Regions from separate parts of the Georgenia sp. H159 genome, predicted to be linked through region 1. Evidence: riboswitches for the same ligand, from Rfam matches in the RefSeq annotation. Region 1 holds a riboswitch; each other region holds the start of a gene.
What was found. A riboswitch is a leader RNA that binds a small molecule or an ion and turns the genes downstream of it on or off. The one in region 1 is predicted to bind cyclic di-AMP.
Positions count from the first base shown of each region.

Region 2: linked by a shared signal. The riboswitch ahead of VR894_RS06685 (C40 family peptidase) and the one ahead of VR894_RS17725 (C40 family peptidase) in region 1 are both predicted to bind cyclic di-AMP.
Region 3: linked by a shared signal. The riboswitch ahead of VR894_RS18265 (C40 family peptidase) and the one ahead of VR894_RS17725 (C40 family peptidase) in region 1 are both predicted to bind cyclic di-AMP.

Region 1 is NZ_JAYDZY010000017.1:2,400-6,672, reverse strand. It holds gene VR894_RS17735 (TlpA disulfide reductase family protein) at 1-605, shown strand, start outside; gene VR894_RS17730 (cytochrome c biogenesis CcdA family protein) at 609-1,394, shown strand; gene VR894_RS17725 (C40 family peptidase) at 1,442-2,140, opposite strand; cyclic di-AMP (ydaO/yuaA leader) riboswitch at 2,285-2,459, opposite strand; gene VR894_RS17720 (four-helix bundle copper-binding protein) at 2,664-3,065, shown strand; gene resB (cytochrome c biogenesis protein ResB) at 3,223-4,273, shown strand, end outside.
Region 2 is NZ_JAYDZY010000004.1:55,675-59,947, forward strand. It holds gene VR894_RS06675 (ABC transporter substrate-binding protein) at 1-866, opposite strand, end outside; gene VR894_RS06680 (metal-dependent transcriptional regulator) at 1,175-1,861, shown strand; cyclic di-AMP (ydaO/yuaA leader) riboswitch at 2,043-2,195, shown strand; gene VR894_RS06685 (C40 family peptidase) at 2,303-3,070, shown strand; gene VR894_RS06690 (universal stress protein) at 3,198-4,130, shown strand; gene ddaH (dimethylargininase) at 4,261-4,273, shown strand, end outside.
Region 3 is NZ_JAYDZY010000018.1:41,617-45,889, reverse strand. It holds gene resB (cytochrome c biogenesis protein ResB) at 1-456, opposite strand, end outside; gene VR894_RS18270 (four-helix bundle copper-binding protein) at 603-1,004, opposite strand; cyclic di-AMP (ydaO/yuaA leader) riboswitch at 1,220-1,394, shown strand; gene VR894_RS18265 (C40 family peptidase) at 1,539-2,222, shown strand; gene VR894_RS18260 (hypothetical protein) at 2,645-3,064, shown strand; gene VR894_RS18255 (class E sortase) at 3,106-3,906, shown strand; gene VR894_RS18250 (hypothetical protein) at 3,906-4,061, shown strand; gene VR894_RS18245 (hypothetical protein) at 4,256-4,273, shown strand, end outside.

The DNA.
Region 1 (4,273 bases):
TGAGACCCTCCAGGCGTCGGGCACCCCTCAGGCGCGTGCTCACGGCGGCCGCCCTGGCCACCGTCGTGGCCTTGAGCGGCTGTGCCGCCACCGCCCAGACCGACGCGGGACAAGACTCCGGCGCCGGCTACATCGCCGGAGACGGGTCCCTGGCGACCTGGGAGCCGCAGCAGCGCGACGGCGCCATCGAGCTCATCGGTCAGACCTACGACAGCGAGGAGGTCGACCTGAGCCAGTGGCGCGGGGAGGTGGTGGTGGTCAACTTCTGGTATGCCGCCTGCCCGCCGTGCCGCGCCGAGGCCGGGGACCTGCGGGCCATCCACGAGGACTACACCCCCCAGGGGGTGCAGCTGCTCGGGGTCAACCCCCGCGACGACGCCGCCACCGCCCAGGCCTTCGAGCGCACCTTCCAGGTCCCCTACCCCTCCATCCACGACCAAGGAGCCGCCGCCGTGGCCGCCTTCCAAGGACTCGTGCCACTCCAGGCCATGCCCACCACCGTGGTCCTGGACCGCCAGGGCCGGGTCGCCGCCCGCATCATGGGCCAGATCGACCCCACCACGCTGCGCGGCCTCATCGACGACACCCTCGCCGAGACGGCCTGAGCGATGGACCAGCTCGGCTCCTTCTTCGCCAGCACCGTGCTCACCGGCCCCATGCTCGCCGCGCTCCCCGTGGCCGCGATCGCCGGATTTATCTCCTTCGCCTCCCCGTGCGTGTTGCCCCTGCTGCCTGGGTACGTCGGCTACCTCAGCGGCATGGCCGGGGCCACCACCCCCGGCGCCCGCCTGCCTGGCGGGCAGCAGACCAAGGTCCGTGACGGGCGGCTCCTGGCCGGGGTACTGCTCTTCGTCGCCGGCTTCACCGCCGTGTTCGTCCTGCTCGGCGTCATCTTCGCCTGGCTCGGGATCCTGCTCGCCCCCTGGCTCGACCTCACCACCCGCATCCTCGGCGCGCTGGTCGTGCTCATGGGCCTGGCCTTCATGGGCTACGTCCCACTCATGCAACGCGACCGCCGCCTGCACCTGACCCCCCGGCAGGGCCTGTGGGGAGCGCCGCTCCTCGGTGTCGTGTTCGGGCTGGGCTGGGCGCCCTGCATGGGCCCCACCCTGGCCGCGGTCCTCAGCCTCGCCTTCAGCGAGGCCGATCCCGCCCGCGGCGGGGTCCTCGTGTTCGCCTACAGCCTCGGCCTCGGTGTCCCGTTCGTCGCCGGGGCGATGCTGCTGTCCCGCTCGACCCGCGCACTGGGCTTCCTGCGCCGCCACCGCCGCGCCTTCCAACGCCTCGGCGGCGGGCTGCTCGTCCTGCTCGGACTCGCGATGGTCACCGGGCTGTGGATCTGGGTGTCGGGCTACCTGCAGGGCCTCGTCGCCAACTTCCAGACCCTCGTCTGACCCGGGCCGGTGGTGGCCCGCAGCCAGCTGCGGGCCACCACCGCTGCTCAGCCCACCCGGATGAACGTCGGGTTGGCCTTGTAGATGTCACGCACCGACAGCGGGTTACCCGGGCTGAAGGCCGCGATGTACTGCCCCCCACCCACGTAGATCCCCACATGCCCGGGCCACCACACCAGGTCACCCGGCTGGGCCTGGGACGCCGAGACCTGCGTGCCCGCGTTGCGCTGCGCCGCCGAGGACCGCGGGATGGAGATGCCCGCCTGGGCGTAGACGTACTGGGTGAACCCCGAGCAGTCAAAGCCCGCCGGGGTCGACCCGCCCCACACGTAAGGGGTGCCGACGTACCGGTAGGCGATGTCAAGGACAGCATTGCCCGACGTGTTGGCCGGCGGGGCCTCGCTGCGGGAAGCCGAGCGCGAGGCCGAAGCAGCCTCCCGCTCAGTGACCGCCGTCGACGTCGTCGCCGACACGCTCGCCTGCCCCTGGGGGATCGTCAGCACCTCACCGACACGGATCAGCGCCTGCGCGTTCAGACCGTTGGCGGTGACGATCGCCGAGATCGTACTGTCGTAGCGCTGCGCCAGCTTCCACACGGTGTCACCGGAGACGACGGTGTGGGTGACCTCCGCGGTCTCGGTACCACTGGCCTGCGCACTCGCCGTCGGGGTATCGCTGGCCTGGGTGCCGACCACCGGCGGGTCGGGGTGGACCGGCTCCATCGCAGAGGCGGTGGTCGTGGCCATGGTCAGCACCAAACCGGAGGAAGCCGCGGCAAGCGCGGCACGACGCGCGGCCGGACCCTTCAAGCACGGACCCAGTGATGAGAAAACGGTAACGGGACGGCCCTCGGCACGGTGCCGACCACGGGTGTGGCTAGATGTCACGGGTAAACCTCTCCAGGGCGCCTACGAGGTCAGCTGTCGGGTTCGGGTAGGAGCACACCCGGCTCAGGCATCGAGCTTCACCCCAAGGACCTGCACGCAGGCCCACATCGGGTTCCCCGTCCCTGCCACGGACGATCGAGGACCACAGTGCGGTGGCAGGGCTCGGCGTCCGCACGTGAGCTTCTGCGATGAAGGGGGCAAGAAGCAGAAGCGACGCTACACACGCCAACCCCAGGATCACGGTTCGATAACGGCCCTACGGGAAGAGTTCATCAAACCTTCATCAACATCACGACTCCTGCCCAGGCACCCCCCGGGCACCCCGCGTAACGTCGCAAGCCCGCACCGACACGGGGCAAGCAATCAGAGATGGAGGAAGACAATGAGAACCGCGGAGATGATCACCACCCACCCCGGCGAGATCGGCCTCGACGTCGACCCGCTCGCGCGGGCGATCGAGGCCCTGGTGGCGTGTTCCCAGGCCTGTACCGCCTGCGCGGACGCCTGCCTCAGCGAGGACATGGTCGACCAGCTGCGCAAGTGCATCCGGACCAACCTCGACTGCGCCGATATCTGCGACACCACAGCCCGCGTGCTGTCCCGGCACACCGGCTATGACGCCAACCTCACCCGCGCCCTGCTCCAGGCCTGCATCCAGGCATGTCGCTCCTGCGGGGATGAGTGCGCTGCCCATGCCGGCCACCATGAGCACTGCCGCATCTGCGCCGAGGCCTGCCGTGCCTGCGAGCAGGCCTGCACCGAGCTCCTCGCCACCATCGGCTGACGACGCCCGCACCACAGCCCCGACCGTCGCGTCGCCACACCGAAACCGACGCATCTTAATCAAACCTTAACCGGCATTCCCGGTCTTTCAGGACGGTGGGTTAGCGTCCCCGTGTGTGCACGGGTCCCCGGTCGTCGGCTTACGTGAGGACTGTGTGATGGCTTACCGTCCCGCCGGTCTGCGAACCATGGACGAGGCGCAGGACATGCCGCCCCAGTCCCCGGCCCCCGCCGGGATCGGTGTGCGCGGCTGGCTGCGCTGGGCCTGGCGCCAGCTCACCTCCATGCGGGTGGCGCTGCTGCTGCTCATGCTGCTCGCCCTGGCCGCGCTGCCCGGCGCGTTCATCCCGCAGATCCCCCAGGACCCCGCCGGCGTGGCCACCCTGCGCGCCGACCGGCCCCAGCTCGCCACCTGGCTCGAGCGCCTTGGCCTGCTCGACATCTACGCCGCGCCCTGGTTCGCCGCCATCTACCTGCTGCTGTTCATCTCCCTCATCGGCTGCATCCTGCCCCGCACCAAGGCCCACATCACCGCGCTACGCGCGGCACCCTCCCGTGTCCCGCGCCGCCTGACCCGCTTCCCCGTCCGGGACACGCACACGACCACCGCCACCACCGAGGAGGTGACCGGGGCGGTCCGCTCGGCGCTGGGCCGCCGCTTCCGGGTGGCCGTGACCGCGGAAGGGATCAGCGCCGAACGTGGCTACCTGCGCGAGACCGGCAACATCGTCTTCCACCTGTCCCTGATCGGGGTGCTCGTCGCCCTGGGTGCCGCGCAGCTGGTCGCCTACCGCGGACAGGCCGTCGTCGTCGAAGGCCGCACCTTCGCCAACTCCCTCGTCGACTACGACACCTTCACCCCCGGGTCCATGGTCACCGGCGCCGACCTCGAGCCCTTCACCTTCTCCCTGACCGAGCTCACCTCCCGGTTCACCGTCGACGCCCAGGCCCGCGACTTCGCCGCCCGGGTCACGGTCACCGAGCCTGACGGCCGGCGCTACGAGGACACCATCCGGGTCAACTACCCGATCACCGCAGCCGGCGCGAACATCTACCTGGCCGGCAACGGCTTCGCCCCCCACCTGACCGTGCGTGACGCCGAGGGGCAGGTGGCGTTCTCCCAGCCGGTGCCCTTCCTGCCCGAGGACGACTTCTACACCTCCCGCGGCGTGGTCAAGGTCCCCGACGTCTCCCCCGGCCTGGACCAGC
Region 2 (4,273 bases), on a different contig from region 1:
TCGTCGAAGGGCGCCTCGTCGTCGTTGAAGGCCCACAGCCACTTCGTCGTCGAGGTGCCCTCACTGATGGTGAACCCGGGGTTGCCCTCGAACTGCGCGAGCTGGTCGGGGGAGTCCTCCGCGATGACGAGGTCGAGACCGCCGGTCGCCAGCGCGTTGTTCATCGCGGTGGTGTCGGTGAAGAACTGGAAGGTGGCGCCCGGGTTGCTCGCCGGCTCGCCCCAGTAGTCGTCGTACCGCTCGATCGTCAGGTGGTCGCCCTGCGTCCACTCGACGAACCGGTAGGGCCCGGTGCCGTTGTCCGCGGTGTGCTCGGTGTCCCCCTCCTTGACGATCGTCTCGCCGGCGAGGTGGAAGATGAGGGAGCGGGACGGGCGCGAGAGCACGACCTCGAGGGTGTGGTCGTCGGGAGCGGTGATCTCCTCCATGACGCTGAGGTCCGACTTGCGGGCGGCGACCGACTCCTCGGAGATGATCTCGCTCAGGGACCACACCGCGTCGGCGGAGGTGAAGGGGGTGCCGTCGTGGAAGGTGACGTCCTCGCGCAGGTCGAAGGTGTAGGTGAGGCCGTCCTCGCTCACCTCCCAGCTCTCGGCGAGCGCGGGGATGATCTCGCCGTCGACGTCGATGGCCGCCAGGCCCTCGTAGACGTTGCGGGTCATCGTCTGTCGGACGCCGGAGCTGCCGCCGACGTTGCGCTGCAAGCCGGTGGGCTCGTTGGTCGAGCCGATGATGACCTCTGTCTCGGCGGCAGTCGTGCTGCCGCTGCCGCCGCCGCTGTCGCCACCGTCACCACCGGAGCAGGCGGCCAGCGCGAGCGCGGAGACGGCGGTCAGGGCCAGCACCCGCGATGGGGTCTTCGTCATGGGGGACCTTTCGTCGAGGCCCGGGCCGGCGGCGGACGGGCCCACGTCGAGCCCGGCGACACGTCCGACGCTCCGGGCCGAGGGGATCGTTCGGCTCAGGAGCAGGTCGGACAACACACGACGGACGCACGGCAGCCGGGACGAGCCGGGGCAGGGGTGCGGTCGGTCATGGTTGTGCCATTCTCCCACAGCGTCGCCGGGCGGTCGCTGTGCCGAGTGCCACTGCGCAGGACGCCACGCCGGGGACCGGACGTGCGCCGCCGGGCGTCCTATCCTCGGTGCAGGAGCCGAGAGATGGGCAGCGACGCATGAGTGACCTGATCGACACCACCGAGATGTACCTCAAGACGGTCTACGAGCTTGAGGAGGAGGGGGTGGTGCCCATGCGTGCCCGCATCGCCGAACGCCTCGGGCACTCCGGACCGACGGTGTCGCAGACGGTGGCCCGGATGGAGCGTGACGGCCTGCTCCACCTCGAGGAGGGACGCCGCATCGCGCTGTCCGAGGCGGGGCGGGAGAAGGCGACCCAGGTCATGCGCAAGCACCGGCTCGCCGAGCGCCTCCTCATCGACGTCATCGGGCTGGACTGGGAGTACGTCCACGAGGAGGCCTGCCGCTGGGAGCACGTGATGAGCGAGCAGGTGGAGCACCGGCTCGTCGCGCTGCTCGACCACCCCCACCACGACCCGTACGGCAACCCGATCCCGGGGCTTGCGCAGCTCGGGGAGCACACCCGCGCCCCCGCCGAGCCCACGCTCCGGGCGCTGGCCTCCCTCGCCGGTACCGACGACGGTGACGTCGTCCTCCGGCGCATCGGCGAGCCGCTCCAGGTTGACGTCGAGCTCCTCGCCCGCTTCGCCGAGGCCGGGGTGCGGCCCGGCGTGCGGCTGCAGCTGCAGCGCGGTGTCGGCATCGTCTCACTCCGTGCCGAGGGCTCCGAGCTGGTGCTCGACGTGCCGGAGGACGTGACCCGCCACCTCTTCGTCGAGGTCTGAGAGTCGCGGAAATCCGGGCTTCTTGTTGCTCCACGGACGTGAGTCGCGACACGCTTCCCACATCGTCGTAACCGGAACGTGACATTTGACCGAGGGCTCGGGTAGTGTCCGACTCGCTCCTCGCACCCCTCCAGTGATGAGCCCTCGGACGGAGCCCAACCCTGCCGCCGTCCCGAGGTTCCCTTTGAGAATGTCCGTCGGCAGGGGCGGGGGAACCAAGTAGTGGCGGTCGGCCCAGGTCGGCCCCTAGGGGTGAAGCCCGTCCGAGAGGACGGGCCGGGTGATCTCCCATCCGAACCCGACAGCTCACCTCGTCGGCAGCAGGAGAGGTAACACGTGACCGTGACCACAACCGGGGCTCGCCACCGCGCGGCATGCCGCCCCACCACGCCACTGACAGCGTTCGGACAGGCCGTCACTGGCCCGGCAGCCCGTCGCGGCATGCTCGTCGCCGCGTCCTCGGGCCTCGCCCTCACCATGGCGGCCAGCACGGCAGTCGCCGCGCCGGAGGGCTCCTCCCTCCCGCAGGTGGACGTCTCGGCGCTCTCGAACCAGGCGCGCACCGCGCTGACGGTCAACCCCACCGTGTCGGTCCCCGCCGACGTCGAGTACTCCGTCGCTGACTTCGCCGTCGAGGCGATCCCGCCCAAGACCATCCACGCCGAGGACGCCGACCCGGTCGCCGAGCGCATCGCGGCCGACGAGGCCGCCCGGCAGGCAGAGGCGGAGGCCGAGGCGCAGGCGCTGGCCGCCGCCCGCACCGCCGAGTCCGCCTCCCGCACGCGGACGTCCTCCGCCCAGGCCGGCACGACCGCGACCGCTACCGCTGCCGCAGAGACGGCGCCCGCTCCCGCGGCCGCCCCCGCCCCGGCCGCCTCCGGCAACGCGATCGTCGACATCGCCTTCCGCTACGTCGGCACCCCGTACGTGTGGGGTGGCGCCACCCCGGGCGGGTTCGACTGCTCCGGTTTCACGTCCTACGTGTACGCCCAGGCCGGGATCAGCATCCCGCGCAGCTCCAGCGCCCAGCGCAACGCGGGCACCGTCGTCTCCGCCGCCCAGGCGAGCGCCGGTGACCTCGTGTGGTGGCCCGGACACGTCGGCATCTACCTCGGTAACGGCCAGTACATCGCGGCGCACAGCCCCGGCAACCCGCTGTCGGCGCGCGCGATCTACAAGTCCAACCCGACCTTCATCCGGGTGGGCTGACAGCCGCACGCTCCGCCCGACGGGCCCGCACCGCCACGGTGCGGGCCCGTCGGACGTTCGAACCGCCGACACGGGTGTCGGCACGGAGCACAATGGGGAGCAACGGCTCCCGAGCTTGGAGGGTGACATGCCCCGCGAGAACGTCGTCATCGTCGGTGTGGACGGCTCCGAGACCAGCAACGCGGCCCTCGACTGGGCGGCGGCGGAGGCACGACGCCTCGGCTGGCGCCTGCACGTCGTCTGTGCGTACGCCGTCCCCGCGTTCACCGTCGCCTCGCTCGACGGCGGCTTCGCCGCCGTCGACGACTCGGCCATCCAGGCCGGGGCGCAGGCCGTGCTCGAGGAGGCCGTCGAGCGCGTGGGCGGCGACCTCGAGGTCACCTCCGCACTCGAGCTCGGTGACCCCGCCGGGGTGCTCGTCGAGCTCTCCCGCCAGGCGGGGCTCGCCGTCGTCGGCACTCGCGGCGGCGGTGGGTTCGCCGACCGTCTCCTCGGCACGGTGTCCTCCTCCCTGCCCGCGCACGCGCACTGCCCGACCGTCGTGGTTCCCCGCACCGAGGACGGTCAGCCGCCCTTCACGCCGGTTCGCCGCGTCGTCGTCGGTGTCGACGGCTCGGAGTCCGCCACCATCGCGCTGCGCCGAGCGGTGGACGAGGCAGCCGCGTGGGACGCCCACCTCACCGCCGTCGCCGCGGTGCCGATCGGCGGGGGAGCCGGGTCGCTCGCCTGGCTGCCGGCCGCCGTCGACCGGGACGACGTGCTCGCCGACGTCAAGGTCGGGCTCTCGGTGGCGGTCGAGCGCGCCGTCGCCGGTCGGGAGGTCCGCGTCAGCCAGCACGCCCTCGACGGCAACGCGGCGGCACTGCTCGCGGAGTTCTCCACCGCCGTCGACCTCGTCGTCGTCGGGTCCCGCGGGCGCGGCGGCTTCGCCGGGCTGCTCATGGGCTCGACCAGCCAGGCGGTCCTCCACCACGCCGTCTGCCCCGTCATGGTCGTCCCCGCTCGCTCCGCCGAGGAGGAGACCCGCGGTCCTGCCGACGTCCCCTGGCGCCGCCGCTGAGGGCTCCGCGCCTCCGCACCCCCCGCCGAGCCCCGGATCGTGTGCACGCTCGGCGCGCCCCGCGCCGCTGCGCGTCGTCAGGCGTCGCGGCTGCCTAGGCTGTGCCCACACACCGACGAAAGGGGCACACGTGCGGCCACCCC
Region 3 (4,273 bases), on a different contig from region 1:
GGTGGCGGTGGTCGTGTGCGTGTCCCGGACGGGGAAGCGGGTCAGGCGGTGTGGGACGCGGGAGGGTGCCGCGCGTAGCGCGGTGATGTGTGCCTTGGTGCGGGGCAGGATGCAGCCGATGAGGGAGATGAACAGCAGCAGGTAGATGGCGGCGAACCAGGGCGCGGCGTAGATGTCGAGCAGGCCCGCGCGCTCGAGCCAGGTGGCGAGCTGGGGGCGGTCGGCGCGCAGGGTGGCAACGCCGGCGGGGTCCTGGGGGATCTGCGGGATGAACGCGCCGGGGAGGGCGGCCAGCGCGAGCAGCATGAGGAGCAGCAGCGCCACCCGCATGGAGGTGAGTTGGCGCCACGCCCAGCGCAGCCAGCCGCGCACACCGATCCCGGCGGGGGCCGGGGACTGGGGCGGCATGTCCTGCGCCTCGTCCATGGTTCGCAGACCGGCGGGACGGTAAGCCATCACACCGCCCTCACGGAGCCGATGACCGGGGATCTGCACACACTCAGGGACGCTAACCCACCGCCCGGAAAGGCCGGGAATGCCGGTTAAGGTTCGGTTAAGAGGCGCCGGTCACCGCGTGGCGGCCGGCTGTGCTGCGGGGGTCCTCAGCCGATGGCGGCGAGGAGCTCGGTGCAGGCCTGCTCGCAGGCGCGGCAGGCCTCGGCGCAGATGCGGCAGTGCTCGTGGTGCCCGGCGTGGGCCGTGCACTCGTCCCCGCAGGAGCGGCACGCCTGGATGCAGGCCTGGAGCATGGCGCGGGTGAGGTTGGCGTCGTAGCCGGTGTGCCGGGACAGGACCCGGGCGGTGGTGTCGCAGATGTCGGCGCAGTCGAGGTTGGTGCGGATGCACTTGCGCAGCTGGTCGACCATGTCCTCGCTGAGGCAGGCGTCGGCGCAGGCGGTACAGGCCTGGGAGCAGGCCGCCAGGGTGTCCACCACCCGGGCGAGCAGGTCCCGGTCGAGGTTGATCTCGGCGGGGTAGGTGTTCATCATCTCGGCGGTTCTCATGGTCTTGCTCCTTCGTCAGTCGCTATCCCCGCGGACAGTCATGACGGGTGCGGGCTTGCGACGTTACGAGGCTTGCCGTGGCCACGCAGCCGCAGGAACGGGCGATGACGATGAAGGTTTGATGAAGTCTTCCCCCAGGGCCGTTATCGAATCGTGATCCGGGGGTGGGCGTGTGTAGCGTCGCTCCTGCTTCTCGTCCCCCTTCACGGGAAGCCCGCGTGCGGACGCCGAGCCCTGCCACCGCACCGTGGTCCTCGATCGTCCGTGGCAGGGACGGGGAACCCGATGTGGGCCTGCGTGCAGGTCCTTGGGGTGAAGCTCGATGCCTGAGCCGGGTGTGCTCCTACCCGAACCCGACAGCTGACCTCGTAGGCGCCCTGGAGAGGTTTACCCGTGACAACTAGCCACACCCGTGGACGGCACCGCGCCGAGGGCCGTCCCGTCACCGTTTTCTCATCGCTGGGTCCGTGCCTGACGGGTCCGGCCGCGCGCCGTGCCGCGCTTGCCGCGGCCTCCTCCGGCCTGGTGCTGACCATGGCCACCACCACCGCCTCCGCGATGGAGCCGGTCCACCCCGACCCCCCGGTGGTCGAGACCCAGGCGGCGGCGAGCACGCAGGCCAGCGACGCGGTCGGCGAGGTCGCCCACACCGTCGTGTCGGGGGACACCGTGGGGAAGCTGGCGCAGCGCTACGACAGCACCATCTCGGCGATCATCGCGGCCAACGGGCTGAACGCGCAGGCCCTCATCATTGTCGGTGAGGTACTGACGATCCCGCAGGGGCAGGCCGCCGTGGCGGCGACGTCGACGGCGGCCGTCACCGAGCGGGAGACCACGTCGGCGTCACGCTCGGCGCCCCGCGCCGAGGCCGCGCCGGCCAACACGTCGGGCAACGCGGTGCTGGACATCGCCTACCGGTACATCGGCACCCCGTACGTGTGGGGTGGGTCGACCCCGGCGGGCTTTGACTGCTCGGGGTTCACCCAGTACGTGTACGCCCAGGCGGGTATCTCCATCCCGCGGTCCTCGGCGGCGCAGCGCAACGCGGGCACGCAGGTCTCGGCGTCCCAGGCCCAGCCGGGTGACCTGGTGTGGTGGCCCGGGCATGTGGGGATCTACGTGGGTGGGGGGCAGTACATCGCGGCCTTCAGCCCGGGTAACCCGCTGTCGGTGCGTGACATCTACAAGCCCAACCCGACGTTCATCCGGGTGGGCTGAGCACCGCGCCACGAGTGGTCCGCAGCCGGCACTGGCTGCGGACCACCACTCGTTTCTCCGTGGCGGGCCCGACACATTCACCGTGCCGACAGTTCCCCGCCCCGAAGGCGTCGTCTGGCTGACGGCTCTCGGCGCGGTGTCGCACCGCCCTCCTGCCCAGATCCACCGGTTTGAGCAGGTCGGCGATCACGAGGCTTTACATCGGTCCCTTGCGCGCACCGTCCCGTCTCGCTCATCAGGCACGGCCCGTCCGGTAGCACCTATCCGCCCCTGACTTCGTCGCGGTTGCTCCGACCCACCCCTGACGAAGCGGTCGACGTCTCTTACCTACCATCGGCAACGCCGGTGCCTGGTGGCGCGCTACATCGATCGTTAATCATTCCTTTGCCGAAATCCTCCACCAGGTGGAGGACGTTGTGGTCATGACGGCAGTCGCACACTCGGCAGCGGTCGACCCCGTGTCGGCGGCACAGCTTGACGTGGCACGTGAGAAGCCCCGCAGGACGGTATGGACGGTCATCACCGGGACGGTCGGTGGCGTGGTCGGGCTGGCACCCCACCTCCTGCACCACGCGGGTCCTCTTGTGGGCACCGCCCTGGTGGCCGGTGCGGGCGGTACGGCCCTCTTCGGGTTTCTGGGGCTGGTCGCGTCGGTGCCGATGCTCGTCAAGCTCAAGCGTCGCTTCGCCAGCTGGTGGGCGCCTGTGATCGCGTTGGCGCTGTTCGGGGGCATGTTCGCACTGTCCTCGTTCGTCATCGGCCCGCAGATCAGTGCGTCGTTCGAGCCGGCGGCACCCGAAGTCACCGACTCCGTCGACCACGACGTTCACCACGAACCGTGAGGACGGGCCGCCCGGAGCCCGACGTCGCTTCGGCTCGTGAACTGTCCGACGTCGGCGCACCGGTTGGCCCCGCTGCCTCGGGGCCGACCGGGTCCGGTCCGGGGCGGAGGCCGTCCATCGGCATGCGCGCCGTCGGTGTCGTCGGAGAGGTGATGCTGACGCTCGGTGTCCTGGTCGCCCTGTTCGTCGTGTGGCAGCTGTGGTGGACAGATGTCGTCGCCGGACAGCAGCAGGAGGCGACGGTCGAGCAGTTTCGGGCCAGTATCGGCGGCGCGACGGGGCGTGAGACACAACCCGACCGTTCCGTTGCCCCGGAGAACCCGACGCCGAGCGATCAGCCTCCGCCGGCCGTGACGCCTCCCGGCGCGACGGACGTCTTCGGCATCGTCTACGTGCCGAGGTGGGGGGAGGACTACGCGGTTCCCGTCGCCGAGGGGGTCGACGTGGCCACCGTCTTGAACGAGGGCAACATCGGTCACTACCCAGAGACCGCGATGCCCGGCGGGGTCGGCAACTTCGCCACCGCTGCACACCGGCAGAGCTTCGGCGCTGCCTACCGTCACGTCGAGGAGCTTCGACCCGGGGACCCCATCGTCGTGGAGACCGCAGAGGGGTGGTTCGTCTACCGCGTCACCGAGGACTACATCGTGACCCCGGACCGTGTCGATGTCGTCGCCCCGGTGCCAGGGCAGCCCGGGGTGGAACCGACCAGACGTCTCATCACGTTGACGACGTGCCACCCGCTCTACTCCGCCGCGCAGCGCTGGATCACCCACGGAGAGCTCACCGAGTGGTACCCCCGCGCGGGCGGGGCACCTGCACAGCTCATGGAGGAACCCTGATGTACGCCGCGATCTGGAGGACGCTGCCCGGGCCGCGCTGGCTCAAGGCGATCGAGGCGGTGCTTCTCTCCGTGGTTGCCGTGGCGGCGCTCTTCACCTGGGTCTTCCCCTCCATCGCGGACGACATCGGGCTCTTCACCAACACGGTCGGGTGACCACACCGGTGCCCGTGCCGCAGGACGCGTCGACAGCGGACCACGTCGCGGTCCTTATAGTCGTGATCGCCGACCACTCTCCCAGGAGCGATGTGACCCCATCCCGCCTTGTCCCCCGTGGTGCTCCGGTGCTCGCCGCCACGGCTGTGATCGTTGGACTGCCGAGCCCCGCGGCCGCCCACCAGGAGTGGTTCGTGAGCGACCCGGACGCG